Regions from separate parts of the Clostridium beijerinckii genome, predicted to be linked through region 4. Evidence: riboswitches for the same ligand, from Rfam matches in the RefSeq annotation. Region 4 holds a riboswitch; each other region holds the start of a gene.
The links. Region 4 has a riboswitch for S-adenosylmethionine ahead of PZA12_RS04500 (O-acetylhomoserine aminocarboxypropyltransferase/cysteine synthase family protein). Riboswitches for the same ligand answer to the same signal wherever they lie in the genome.

Region 1: another riboswitch for S-adenosylmethionine. It lies ahead of PZA12_RS01315 (trans-sulfuration enzyme family protein); the one in region 4 lies ahead of PZA12_RS04500 (O-acetylhomoserine aminocarboxypropyltransferase/cysteine synthase family protein).
Region 2: another riboswitch for S-adenosylmethionine. It lies ahead of PZA12_RS03530 (methionine ABC transporter ATP-binding protein); the one in region 4 lies ahead of PZA12_RS04500 (O-acetylhomoserine aminocarboxypropyltransferase/cysteine synthase family protein).
Region 3: another riboswitch for S-adenosylmethionine. It lies ahead of metK (methionine adenosyltransferase); the one in region 4 lies ahead of PZA12_RS04500 (O-acetylhomoserine aminocarboxypropyltransferase/cysteine synthase family protein).

What each region holds. Positions count from the first base shown of each region.
Region 1 covers NZ_CP144906.1:262,718-265,874, forward strand. The annotation lists gene PZA12_RS01310 (ABC transporter permease) at 1-1,118, shown strand, start outside; SAM riboswitch class I at 1,485-1,603, shown strand; gene PZA12_RS01315 (trans-sulfuration enzyme family protein) at 1,740-2,888, shown strand; gene PZA12_RS01320 (trans-sulfuration enzyme family protein) at 2,922-3,157, shown strand, end outside.
Region 2 covers NZ_CP144906.1:722,131-725,287, forward strand. The annotation lists gene PZA12_RS03525 (bifunctional metallophosphatase/5'-nucleotidase) at 1-1,137, shown strand, start outside; SAM riboswitch class I at 1,562-1,679, shown strand; gene PZA12_RS03530 (methionine ABC transporter ATP-binding protein) at 1,823-2,788, shown strand; gene PZA12_RS03535 (methionine ABC transporter permease) at 2,788-3,157, shown strand, end outside.
Region 3 covers NZ_CP144906.1:503,796-506,952, reverse strand. The annotation lists gene metK (methionine adenosyltransferase) at 88-1,263, opposite strand; SAM riboswitch class I at 1,500-1,596, opposite strand; tRNA gene PZA12_RS02565 (tRNA-Tyr) at 1,732-1,816, opposite strand; tRNA gene PZA12_RS02560 (tRNA-Thr) at 1,829-1,903, opposite strand; tRNA gene PZA12_RS02555 (tRNA-Val) at 1,934-2,009, opposite strand; tRNA gene PZA12_RS02550 (tRNA-Tyr) at 2,019-2,103, opposite strand; tRNA gene PZA12_RS02545 (tRNA-Thr) at 2,116-2,190, opposite strand; tRNA gene PZA12_RS02540 (tRNA-Val) at 2,221-2,296, opposite strand; tRNA gene PZA12_RS02535 (tRNA-Tyr) at 2,306-2,390, opposite strand; gene PZA12_RS02530 (hypothetical protein) at 2,550-2,954, opposite strand; gene yyaC (spore protease YyaC) at 3,055-3,157, shown strand, end outside.
Region 4 covers NZ_CP144906.1:932,016-935,172, reverse strand. The annotation lists gene PZA12_RS04505 (response regulator transcription factor) at 1-195, shown strand, start outside; gene PZA12_RS04500 (O-acetylhomoserine aminocarboxypropyltransferase/cysteine synthase family protein) at 387-1,676, opposite strand; SAM riboswitch class I at 1,876-1,989, opposite strand; gene PZA12_RS04495 (peroxiredoxin) at 2,222-2,689, shown strand; rRNA gene rrf (5S ribosomal RNA) at 2,759-2,875, opposite strand; rRNA gene PZA12_RS04485 (23S ribosomal RNA) at 3,129-3,157, opposite strand, start outside.

The DNA of each region.
Region 1 (3,157 bases), 670 kb from region 4:
TGGACAACATGGGTGCAAATAATATGGAAGTTGTCTTAACTGAAAAAAAAGATGATGGAACCTCTGCAGGATTTAATGATGGACCAAGTAAACAGCCAGAAGATAGCGATCTTATATCTTCAGAGCAAATAGACTCATTTAAAGAAATATTTAAGGATAGAATTAGCAGCGTAAGTATAGATGAGACAAAAGGACAGGGAAAGGTAAGGGATGGATATTTATATGCTAATGTAAATACTATTGGAGTAAACGAGGGATACAAAGAAGTTAATAATGTAAAACTGACTAGTGGGAGATTTATCACTGATAAAGATCTTAAAGGAGCGAAAAAAATTGCTATAGTCTCTGATAAACTTATTAATAATATCTTTAAAGGAAAGACTGATCCACTAGGTAAAGAAATTAAGGTTTATACAAAAGATGAAGTTGAAACATATGCAATTGTAGGGGTATATGAATATGAAAATTCTTCACTATTTGGTGGGGGTGGTATGGCATCAGAAAAAGATAGAGTTACTGATTTATATATTCCTGTAACAACAGAAAAAGCATCACAAAAAAACAAGAATTATCAATACTTTACTATTACTCCTAAACAAAATGTTGATGCTCAAAAGCTTGTAAAAGACATGAAAAAATATGGGGAAAAGCTATATAAAAGCAATAAGAATTGGACAATAGATGTTTTTAATAATCAAAGTCGAGCGGCGTCTTTTACGTCAGTGATTAATATGATATCCCTTGGTGTAGCAGTAATTGCAGCCATAGCATTACTTGTAGGTGGAATAGGAGTAATGAATATAATGCTCGTATCTGTTACGGAAAGAACGAGGGAAATAGGAACGCGAAAAGCCCTTGGTGCTAAGAGCAGCCATATAAAGATGCAATTTATAACTGAGTCAGTGATAATATGTTCAATTGGTGGAATGATAGGAATAATATTTGGAATAGGCATGGGAGTAATTGCATGCATAGTATTAAAATCACCAATATCGATATCTATTCCAACAATTTTAATAAGCTTCACTTTTTCAATGGCAATTGGTGTGTTTTTTGGATACTATCCAGCTAAAAAAGCAGCAAGTCTTGATCCGATTGAAGCCTTAAGATATGAGTAAGCAGCATGAAAAAGTAGTAGATAAAAAATAAGGAATATATATTCTAAGAAGTTTAATTCATCGAAGCTCACTTTGAACTAGTGGATAGTAAAAATTAGATATTCTATGATGAATGAATTGTATTATTTAAAACGTATATGTAAAGTATAATTTATGTTATAGAGGTTAAATTAAGAAAGATAGATATTTTAATTTTATTAATAATTAAAATATCTATCTATTTTCTTATTCTGAATAAATTTTAAGATAGGAATAAAACTTTAATAATCTAATTACATAGAAAGTCGATATTTTTACTAATAATTATTGACAAGTCTCTGTAACTATGTATAATTAGTATTAACAAAAAAATATCTGGATAAGTTAATCTTATTAAGAGTGGTGGAGGGACTGGCCCTTTGAAGCCCGGCAACCTGAAAAATTTTTATATATAAATTTTTTCGTTGGTGCTAAATCCTGCAAGAGAATATCTTGAAAAATGAGAGGAATTAAGTTTCGGTAGAACTTATAATATGACTACAAAGTCACTTCTTGTTTTGGAAGTGGCTTTTTTATTAATATTATCTCTGGTATTAGCAATAAGTAATGCATTAAGCAAAGTAAATTTAAGGAGGCAAAATAATGACTTTAAAAAAATCTTTTGAAACAATTGCAGTCAGTGGAGTATCAGGTGGAGATAAAGAAACGGGTGCTATAAGTTTTCCTATATATCAGGCAGCTACATTTAAACATCATGGCCTTAATAATAGCACAGGATATGATTATGCAAGAGCTCAAAATCCAACTAGAGAAGAAGCTGAAAAAACATTAGCTGTTTTAGAAGGTGGAAAATCAGCGATAGGGTTTTCGTCAGGAGTTGCAGCAATTACAGCCTGTATACATTTATTTAAGTCTGGAGATCATATAATCTTATCTGATGATTTATATGGTGGGACATATAGATTATTTGATGATATTTTTAGAGATTTTGGATTAGAAGCTACCTTCATTGATACTACAGTTACTAAAAATATATTAAATTCTATAAAAGAAAATACAAAGGCAATACTTATAGAAACGCCATCTAACCCTATGATGAAGGTAACAGATATAAGAGCAGTTGCAGAAATAACAAAAACAAATAATTTACTGTTAATTGTGGATAATACTTTCTTAACTCCGTACTATCAAAGGCCGCTAGAACTAGGAGCAGATTTAGTGGTTCATAGTGGAACAAAGTTTTTAGGTGGGCATCATGATTTACTTGCAGGATTCATAGTAGTAAATGATGAAGAAATATTAGAAAAACTCAGAAGAATTCACATGTCAACAGGAGCAACTTTATCTCCATTTGATTCATGGTTAATTTTAAGAGGTATAAAGACTTTACATATAAGGTTGGAAAGGTCACAAGAGAATACGCTTAAGATAGCTAAGTTTTTAGAAGGTAATCCTAAAGTAGAAAAGGTGTATTATGTAGGTCTAGAAGGTTTTGAGGGCTATGAATTAAATAAGAAACAATCGACAGGTTTTGGGGCAACATTATCGTTTAGAGTAAAAGAAAAAGAATTAGTTGCCAAGATTTTAGAAAGAGTTAAAGTAATAAGATTTGCAGAGAGTCTAGGGGGAGTGGAGACGTTAATAACATATCCATTTACCCAAACACATTCAGAGATACCGGAAGAAATTAAGCAAAGACTTGGAGTAGATGAATATCTGCTTAGGCTATCAGTAGGAATAGAGAATGTAGAAGATTTGCTAAAAGATCTGGAAAATGCTATAGGAAAATAAAATTTATAATTAAAATAGAATGGGGCGTTAAATATGAATTTTGGAACAAAATTAATACATGCAAGTGGAGATATAGATCCGACAACAGGATCAGTAAGCACTCCAATATATCAGACATCAACATTTCACCAATTTGATATAGAGAATTTCGGAAAATACGATTATGCAAGATCAGGTAATCCAACTAGAGATGTGGTAGAGAAATTAATTGCAGAACTTGAAGGTGGTGAGTGTGGATTTGCATTTGCATCAGGAATGGCAGCTATTTG
Region 2 (3,157 bases), 210 kb from region 4:
TTTAATGATCTTGTAGATGAATCTAAAAAGTGGGTTAAAGAAGTAAAAGCCAAGGGCGCAGATGTTGTTATAATATCAGCACATAGTGGTCAAGAGAGTGATGCAGATGTTATACCAGAAAATGAAATTAATGCAATAGCGACACAAGTTGATGGAATAGATGCAATTATGGCAGGTCACACACATTTAAAAGTAAATGATCTAACTAAGAAGAATCCAGAAGGTAAAGTTGTTCCAATAGTTGAGTCAACTAAGGGAGCTACAGGTTTGGCACAAGTGGATATGAACTTTGATGGAAATGCAAAGCTTATAGGAATTTCAACAAAAAACATTGTTATCGATAATAGCATAGTAGATGATCAGGAGATTGTCGATTTAATTAAACCTTATGAAGATACAACATTAAAATATGTAGATACAAAAATAGGAACTTCAACTGGAGAATTTACAGGAAGTGGACAGTTAACTGAGCCTACTGCAATTATGGAGCTCATTAATAAAGTACAAAAAGAAAGTGCTGGGACTCAATTATCAATTGCGGCACCATTAAGTTCTGGAGCATATATACCTCAAGGGGATGTTACAATAAAAGATATGATGGCAGTATATGTATTTGAAAACTTTTTGTATGGAGTAAAAATGACAGGAAAGCAATTGAAGGATTGGATGGAATATTCAGTTAGATATTATGCTCAAACAACAGGGGATAATGCAGCAGTAATAAAAGATCCAATATTAAATATTCCAGATTATAACTTGGATCAATTATATGGTGCAACATATGATATTGATTTAACACAGCCTGCATGTACTATCGGTAAGGAAACAGGAAGAGTAATATCAGGAAATAGAATAAAGAATTTAAAGGTTAATGGTGTTGAAGTAAAAGATTCAGATGAATTTACAGTTGCTATAAACAATTATAGATTTAATGGCGGTGGTGGTTTTATGAAGGCCGCTGGATTAAGTAATACTGATCCAAATATTATTGTCTATGATTCAGGAAAAGCACTTGGTGATGATGGCCAAGTGAGAAGCTTAATGACTAGCTACATTAAAAAACATGGAGAGATATCTCCAGATTGCTCAAATAATTGGGAGATACTGAATGTAGATAAACAGAAAAAAGCAGCTTAAGATATGAAGCAATTATTTTGAGGAATAAAATATATAAAGTGATTCTAGTAAAAATGAAGCCATGCACATAGATAGATTTATCTACATGTGTATGGTTTCAAATTTTATTGTAGAATATTTATTATTTTTTATGTTAATATTTTTATTAGCATAGATATTGATTTTGAATATTTGATAGAAATATATAGCATATGCAGCAGATTTAACAATATAAATATAAAATAATTTAATATTTATACTATAAACTTAAATTTATTAATTAATTTCGTAAAAAAATCTTGCAATATATGCAGAAAATATATATAATAAAACCAATCCGATTACAATACTTGGATTTGAAAGAGCAAAAGGTTATTCTATAGATTTTGACAAATTAAAAAAAGTTGTATATAATTAGGTCAAAGCTAAATTAAATAATCTGAATATCTTATCGAGAGCGGTGGAGGGACTGGCCCTTTGAAACCCGGCAACCGAAATATTATTTTTATTAAATGATATTTATATGGTGCTAATTCCAGCAGCTTTTAGCTGATAGATGAGAGGATAAATTTGTATGGTGTTTTATGCGCTAGAGATTTATTCTCTAGCGCTTTTGTTTTGAGGTGAACGTTAATAATCAAGTTAATTATTACATCACCTTAGTTATCCGGAAACTAACAAAACAAAGTCAAAGGAGGAAATGTGTTTGATAGAAATTAAAAATGTGGTAAAGAATTTTGGGGAAACACAAGTTATAAAAGATGTATCAATAAGCATTAAAGAGGGCGAAATTTATGGAATAATAGGGCACAGCGGAGCAGGAAAGTCAACATTATTAAGATGCATTAATGGACTTGAATCTTATGATGGAGGTTCAGTAAATGTAATGGGGAAAGAGGTTTCATCATTAGAAGGAAAAAGTCTTAGGGAATTTAGAAAAGATTTGGGGATGATTTTTCAAAATTTCAATCTTATGCAAAGAAAAAATGTTTTTGATAATGTTGCTCTTCCTCTTGAAGTGTGGGGGTACAACAAAAGTGAAATTAAGGACAAAGTATTAAGATTATTAGATTTAGTTGGATTAACAGACAAAAAGCTAAGCAAACCGTCAGAGCTTAGTGGTGGACAAAAACAAAGAGTAGCAATAGCAAGGGCATTAGCACTAGACCCTAAAATACTACTTTGTGATGAGGCTACTTCTGCCTTAGATCCTAAAATTACAAAAGATATTTTAGCGTTACTTTCTAAAATAAACAAAGAATTAGGGATTACGATAGTAATGGTAACTCATCAAATGGAAGTAATAAAAGAAGTTTGTGAAAAAGTTGCACTATTAGATGGTGGAAAAATAAAAGCAGAAGGAAGAGCAGAAGATTTATTCTTACAACCAGGAAAATCATTAAAGAAATTCTTAGGAGAAGAAGATGAAGGGATACTACCAGAAGAAGGTGTTAATATCAAGATATTCTTCCCAAGTGATTCTTCTGAAAATGCATTAATCACAAAGATGGCAAGGGAATTAGAAATAGATTTTTCTATAGTTTGGGGAAAACTTGAAAAATTTAGAAGCGAAGTATTAGGCGGGCTTGTAATAAATATCAGCGAAGATGATAAGGACAAGGTTATAAAGTACCTTGAAAATAAGGAAATCTTATTGGAGGTGATCGAATAATGAATCAGGTAATAGTAAAAGCTTTAATAGAAACTCTAGAGATGGTTTTTGCATCGACTATAGGTTCACTTATTTTAGGATTTATACCTGCAATAATATTAACAGTTACTGCAAAAGACGGATTAAGACCAAATAAAATAGTTTATACAATTTTAGATTTAGTAATTAATATATTAAGAAGTTTTCCAGTTATCATATTAATGGTAGCAATAATACCATTAACTAGATTTATTGCTGGTAAATCTATAGGTACAGAAGCAGCTATTGTTCCACTTACAATTGCAGCAGCACCATTTGTGGCAAGAATTATAGAATCATCACTTAGAGAAGTGGATAAAGGAATAATAGAGGCGGCAAGATCTTTTGGAG
Region 3 (3,157 bases), 430 kb from region 4:
CTATATTTAAGACGACTTTTTACCATTCTACAAAAACTTTTATTATATATACAAATCTTGATAATAAAAATTCACTTAAGAATTATCTTATAGATTTTTTCTTATTTCATCTACTTTATTTAATTGTTCCCATGGTAAGTTAAGATCATTTCTTCCAAAATGTCCATATGCAGCAGTTTGCTTATAGATAGGTCTTCTTAAGTCAAGATCTCTAATTATAGCTCCTGGTCTTAAATCAAATACTTTCTCTACTACTTCAACAATCTTATCTTCATCTACTTTTCCTGTTCCAAATGTTTCAACTTCAATTGAAACTGGCTTTGCAACACCAATTGCATATGCTAATTGAATTTCTAGCTTATCTGCAACACCAGCTGCAACTAAATTCTTAGCAACCCATCTTGCAGCATATGCAGCTGATCTATCAACTTTAGTTGGATCTTTACCTGAGAAAGCTCCACCACCGTGTCTGCCATATCCACCATAAGTATCAACTATTATCTTTCTTCCTGTTAATCCTGAATCCCCTTGAGGTCCTCCAACAACGAATCTTCCAGTTGGATTTATGAAATATCTTGTCTCACTGTCCAATAATTCTGCTGGTACAACAGCATCTATAACAAACTTCTTAAGATCTTCCTGAATTTGCTCTAAAGTAACTTTCTCATCATGTTGTGTTGATATAACTATAGTATCAATTCTCTTTGGCACATTATCTTCATATTCAACTGTTACTTGAGTTTTACCATCTGGTCTTAAGTAACTTAATGTACCATTCTTTCTTACCTCTGTAAGTCTTCTTGATAATTTATGAGCCATATATACTGGAAGCGGCATAAAATCTTCAGTTTCATTAGTTGCAAAACCAAACATCATTCCTTGGTCTCCAGCACCAACTGCTTCTACTTCATCTTTTTCACCTTTTTTTGACTCAAATGCTTCATCTACACCCATAGCTATATCTGCAGATTGTTCATCTATCGATGTAAGAACTGAACATGTATCACAGTCAAATCCAAATTTTGCTCTATCATATCCAATTTCTCTTACTGTTTCTCTAACTACCTTAGGAATGTCAACATAACAATTTGTTGTTATCTCTCCCATTACCATAACCATACCTGTTGTTGTGCAAGTTTCACAAGCAACTCTAGCCATTGGATCTTTAGATAGAATAGCGTCTAGTATAGCATCTGAAATTTGGTCACACATTTTATCAGGATGTCCCTCTGTAACTGATTCTGAAGTAAATAATCTTCTCATATCTTTTCTCTCCTTAGATTTAAATATTATAATTATCTTCACGAATAAAATTATTTTATTAAAAACTATACATAGTTTTATAGAATAGTACTCGTTTATAAAAGCTTTACCTTATTTAAATACAATAAATAATAGTTAAACTATTTTATTAATTGTTTCTTTTATAATTTAAGCATGCGCAAACTTAAAAAAATAAAAAAGCTCTTCGATAAGAAGAGCGCAATTTAGCAATCATTTTCTTATCTTGTAGAAACTCTACAGGAATTGGCACCTTATATAATACAGGTTGCCGGGTTTCACAGGGCCCTTTCCCTCCACCTCTCTTGATAAGAGTAACATAATTCAATTTTCAAAAGTATTTTATCATATGCGGTACAATTAGTCAACATTATGAATCTACTTTTTCCATCATTTATTTTTCATTTTAAATAAAAAATAAAAAAGAATAAACTTAAGTTTATTCTTTATTGGTGGAGGAAGATGGATTCGAACCATCGAAACGAAACGTAACAGATTTACAGTCTGCCCCCTTTGGCCTCTCGGGAATTCCTCCGCATTATTTTATTGGAGCTGGCAATAGGAATCGAACCTACAACCTGCTGATTACAAGTCAGCTGCTCTACCGTTGAGCCATGCCAGCATATATTAATTAGATTTAGCATTTTTATAATGGTGGGCACAACAGGGCTCGAACCTGTGACCCCCTGCTTGTAAGGCAGGTGCTCTCCCAGCTGAGCTATGCGCCCATTATAAATTGGTGGAGGAAGATGGATTCGAACCATCGAAACGAAACGTAACAGATTTACAGTCTGCCCCCTTTGGCCTCTCGGGAATTCCTCCGTATTATTTTATTGGAGCTGGCAATAGGAATCGAACCTACAACCTGCTGATTACAAGTCAGCTGCTCTACCGTTGAGCCATGCCAGCATATATTAATTAGATTTAGCATTTTTATAATGGTGGGCACAACAGGGCTCGAACCTGTGACCCCCTGCTTGTAAGGCAGGTGCTCTCCCAGCTGAGCTATGCGCCCATTATAAATTGGTGGAGGAAGATGGATTCGAACCATCGAAACGAAACGTAACAGATTTACAGTCTGCCCCCTTTGGCCTCTCGGGAATTCCTCCGTATTTATTTTTTATATCTTGTTGCCTCATTTGTCGGTCAACAATGATTAGTATATCGGTAAAGCGATTTTATTTCAACTCCAATATACACCCATATATGTAATTTAAATTCATATTGCTCTCATTTTCTACAATATACTCTCATTTAATATAGTAATCTTAATTATTTTTTATTCTTTTGTTAATCTCTTGTATATCTAAAAAGGAAGATGATATTTCTTGAATTTTCTTATAATCTTCTGTTGTTAATCTCTTTTTTAAGAGACTAAATATTTCTATTAGGCTTTCATTATCATTAGTATCCTCATAATATTCTTTTATTTTACCTATATCAAATGCAGATAATTTTTTTATTATCTTTTCAAGTTCCTTTTTATTATCTGTAGATAATTGACTTAACGCCTTTTCCTTATTCATTTTATATAATGGCTTCGAATATGAAACATTTTCTTGTACAACAACTTCTTTTGCAGAATTTTCATCTTGCGGTTGCCAATATAACAGAAAATACATATTTATTATTATTGTAGGAACTAAAACTAAATATATTAAAAATTTTTTCATAGGCACCTCCTCATTTACTATTAATTTCCAAAAAATATTTTTTTATACTATCTTCTGTTAATTACTCATATATATATTTTATAAAGGAGGTATATGTCCCTTGAGCAAGCCAGATATTAAACTTGATCCTAAATTTTATTATGATTTAGCTTTAGAAGTTAAAAAATTTATATCAAAAGACACCATAATAGTTTGTATTGGTA
Region 4 (3,157 bases):
ACTCCTATAAAATATATAACTAGAATTCGCATTAATGAAGCCAAACAGCTTTTAATTAATCAGCCTGACTTGGAAATAAAAAAGGTGGGTGAATTAATTGGTTATAAAGATGCCTTCTATTTTAGCAGAGTATTTAAATCTAATGTAGGTGTGTATCCTAGCGACTATAGAATAAAACATTTAAATTATAACTAATAATTCTATATTGTTCTCATAATATTGTATTTTACACCATATTAATTACTATCATGAATTTATCACTCCAAAGAAAAATAGAAGGCAAACTCTCATATTGACTGTTTGCCTTCTGCCTCTTAAGTAACTAACCAAAAACTTTTTCTTAGAACTAAGTTGAATAATTATTTTTTTTATTAACTAAATGATTCCTAACTTTCAAATGCTTGAGATAAGTCATAAATTATATCATCAATATGTTCTGTTCCTATTGAAAGACGGATTGTATTTGGTTTAATTCCTGACTCTGCTAGTTCAGTTTCATTCATTTGAGAATGTGTTGTACTAGCTGGGTGAATTACTAATGATTTAACATCAGCTACATTTGCAAGTAGTGAGAATATTTGTAGTTTATCAATAAATTCCTGTGCTTCCTTTGCTCCACCCTTAATTTCAAATGTGAATATAGAACCTGCTCCCTTAGGGAAATATTTTTTATATAAAGCATTATCAGCGCTCTCTGGTAGCGATGGATGATTAACACTTTCAACCTTTGGATGATTCTTTAAAAATTCTACAACTTTTAAAGCATTCTCAACATGACGTTCAACTCTAAGTGAAAGAGTTTCTAAACCTTGTAATAATATAAATGCATTAAATGGACTTATGCATGCACCCGTATCTCTTAATAAAATAGCACGAATTCTTGTCACATATGCGGCAGCCCCAACTGCTTCTGCGAACTTAATTCCATGATAACTTGGATCTGCTTCTGATAATTGTGGGAACTTTCCTGAACCTATCCAGTCAAACTTTCCTGAGTCCACAATAACTCCACCTAATGATGTACCATGCCCCCCAATAAATTTAGTTGCTGAATGAACAACTATATCTGCTCCATGTTCAATCGGTCTAAATAAGTATGGTGTTCCAAATGTATTGTCCACTATTAGTGGTATTTTATGCTTATGTGCAATTTCTGCTAATGCTTCAACATCTAAAATATTTGAGTTTGGATTTCCAAGTGATTCGATTAAAATTGCTTTGGTATTATCTTGAATTGCATTTTCAAAATTTGATAGGTCAGATGGATCTACAAATGTTGTTGTAACACCGTTTGTAGGAAACGTATGTGCTAACAAATTATAAGATCCTCCATATATAGTTTTTTCTGCAACTATGTGATCACCAGCTTTAGTTATATTTTGCAATGCATATGTTATTGCTGCTGCTCCAGATGCTACCGCAAGAGCTGCTACTCCACCTTCCAAAGCTGCAACACGTTTTTCAAAAACATCTTGTGTTGAATTTGTTAAACGACCATATATATTTCCAGCATCAGCTAGTCCAAATCTTGCTGCTGCATGTGCAGAATTTTTAAATACATATGAAGTTGTTTGGTAAATTGGCACTGCTCTAGAATCTGTTGCTGAATCAGGTTGTTCTTGCCCTACATGAAGTTGAAGTGTTTCAAATTTTAATTTTCTTTCTTGATTACTCATAATTTGTTGCCCCCATTTTATATAATTTTTATTTTTAATATATTTACTATGATTTGTACGTTACCCTAATTTTCTAGATATTATATTTAGCTTTGAATTTGATTTTTATCACGATCCTAGAGAAATATACAAATAATTAGACATTTAGATAATAAAAGAGCTACTTTCTAGATAAGAAAGTAGCAAAAAAATATGTACATTCTTATCTTTCAGATAAAATATCTGCAGGAATTAGCACCTTAAATTAAAATAGATTTTTAATTCAGGTTGCTAGGCATCATAGGGCCAGTCCCTCCGCCTTTCTTGATAAAAATTATTATATTATATTATTCTTAGTTGTTTACTATGATATAAAGTATACATTTTATTGTTATATATGTCAACAGTATTTTAAATTTTGCATCTATTTTTTATCAATTAGTTATTTTATCTAGAATTCCCAGTTATATATTCTAAATAAACCCAGTCGCAATATTTCTTTTCTACTTTACAAATATTTAATCTTGATAGATAATAATTATTATAAAAGACATGGAGGTATTAAAATGGAAAGTTTAACTTTAGAAGAAGGAATGAAAGCTCCTGATTTTACATTAGTAGGATCTGATAAAAAAGAACATAAATTAAGTGATTATTTAAATAAAAAAGTCATCTTGTATTTTTATCCTAAAGATAATACTCCTGGCTGTTCACAAGAAGCACAAGATTTTAAAAATGGTTTGGATGATTTTGAAATGAAAAATGCTGTTATTTTAGGTATAAGCAGAGATTCTCTAACGTCTCATGATAAATTTATTGCAAAATATAAATTGCCCTTCATTCTTCTTTCAGATGAAAAAGAGGAGGTATGTAATCTCTACGGCGTATTAAAGGAAAAAAATATGTTTGGGAAGAAATCCATAGGTATTGAAAGAAGTACATTCGTAATAGATGAAAATGGGATTATATCAAAGATTTATAGGAAGGTTAAGGTTACAGGACATATAGAACAATTAAAATGTTCTATACAATAATTTAATTATTTAAAATATTTTATGATAATAAATAAAAAAAGATAGTTATTACAACTATCTTTTTTGCTTACCTCGCAACGTCCTACTCTGCCACACAGTCTCCCATGCAGTACCATCGGCGCTATAGACCTTAACTTTCCTGTTCGGAATGGGAAGGAGTGTTACCTCTATGCCATCATCACGAGATTAAGTGAGTTCCCAAATCTATAATTTGGTCGAACGAACTTATGCAAATCACTTTTGCGATTTGTATTCCTTATTCGTGTAAATTAGTACTCAGCGAACGAATGTGAGTCGAGTTTCCTTTGAAAAAAGACTCTTAGTTTACGCTTATACTACAATTACATTAATCTATTACTGTAATTATTCCTTTTTGAAAAAACTTTGTTCTTTCAAAATTGCACACAGTTTCTTTAATGTATATTACAACTTGACTATATTGGTCAAGCCCTCGACCTATTAGTATCA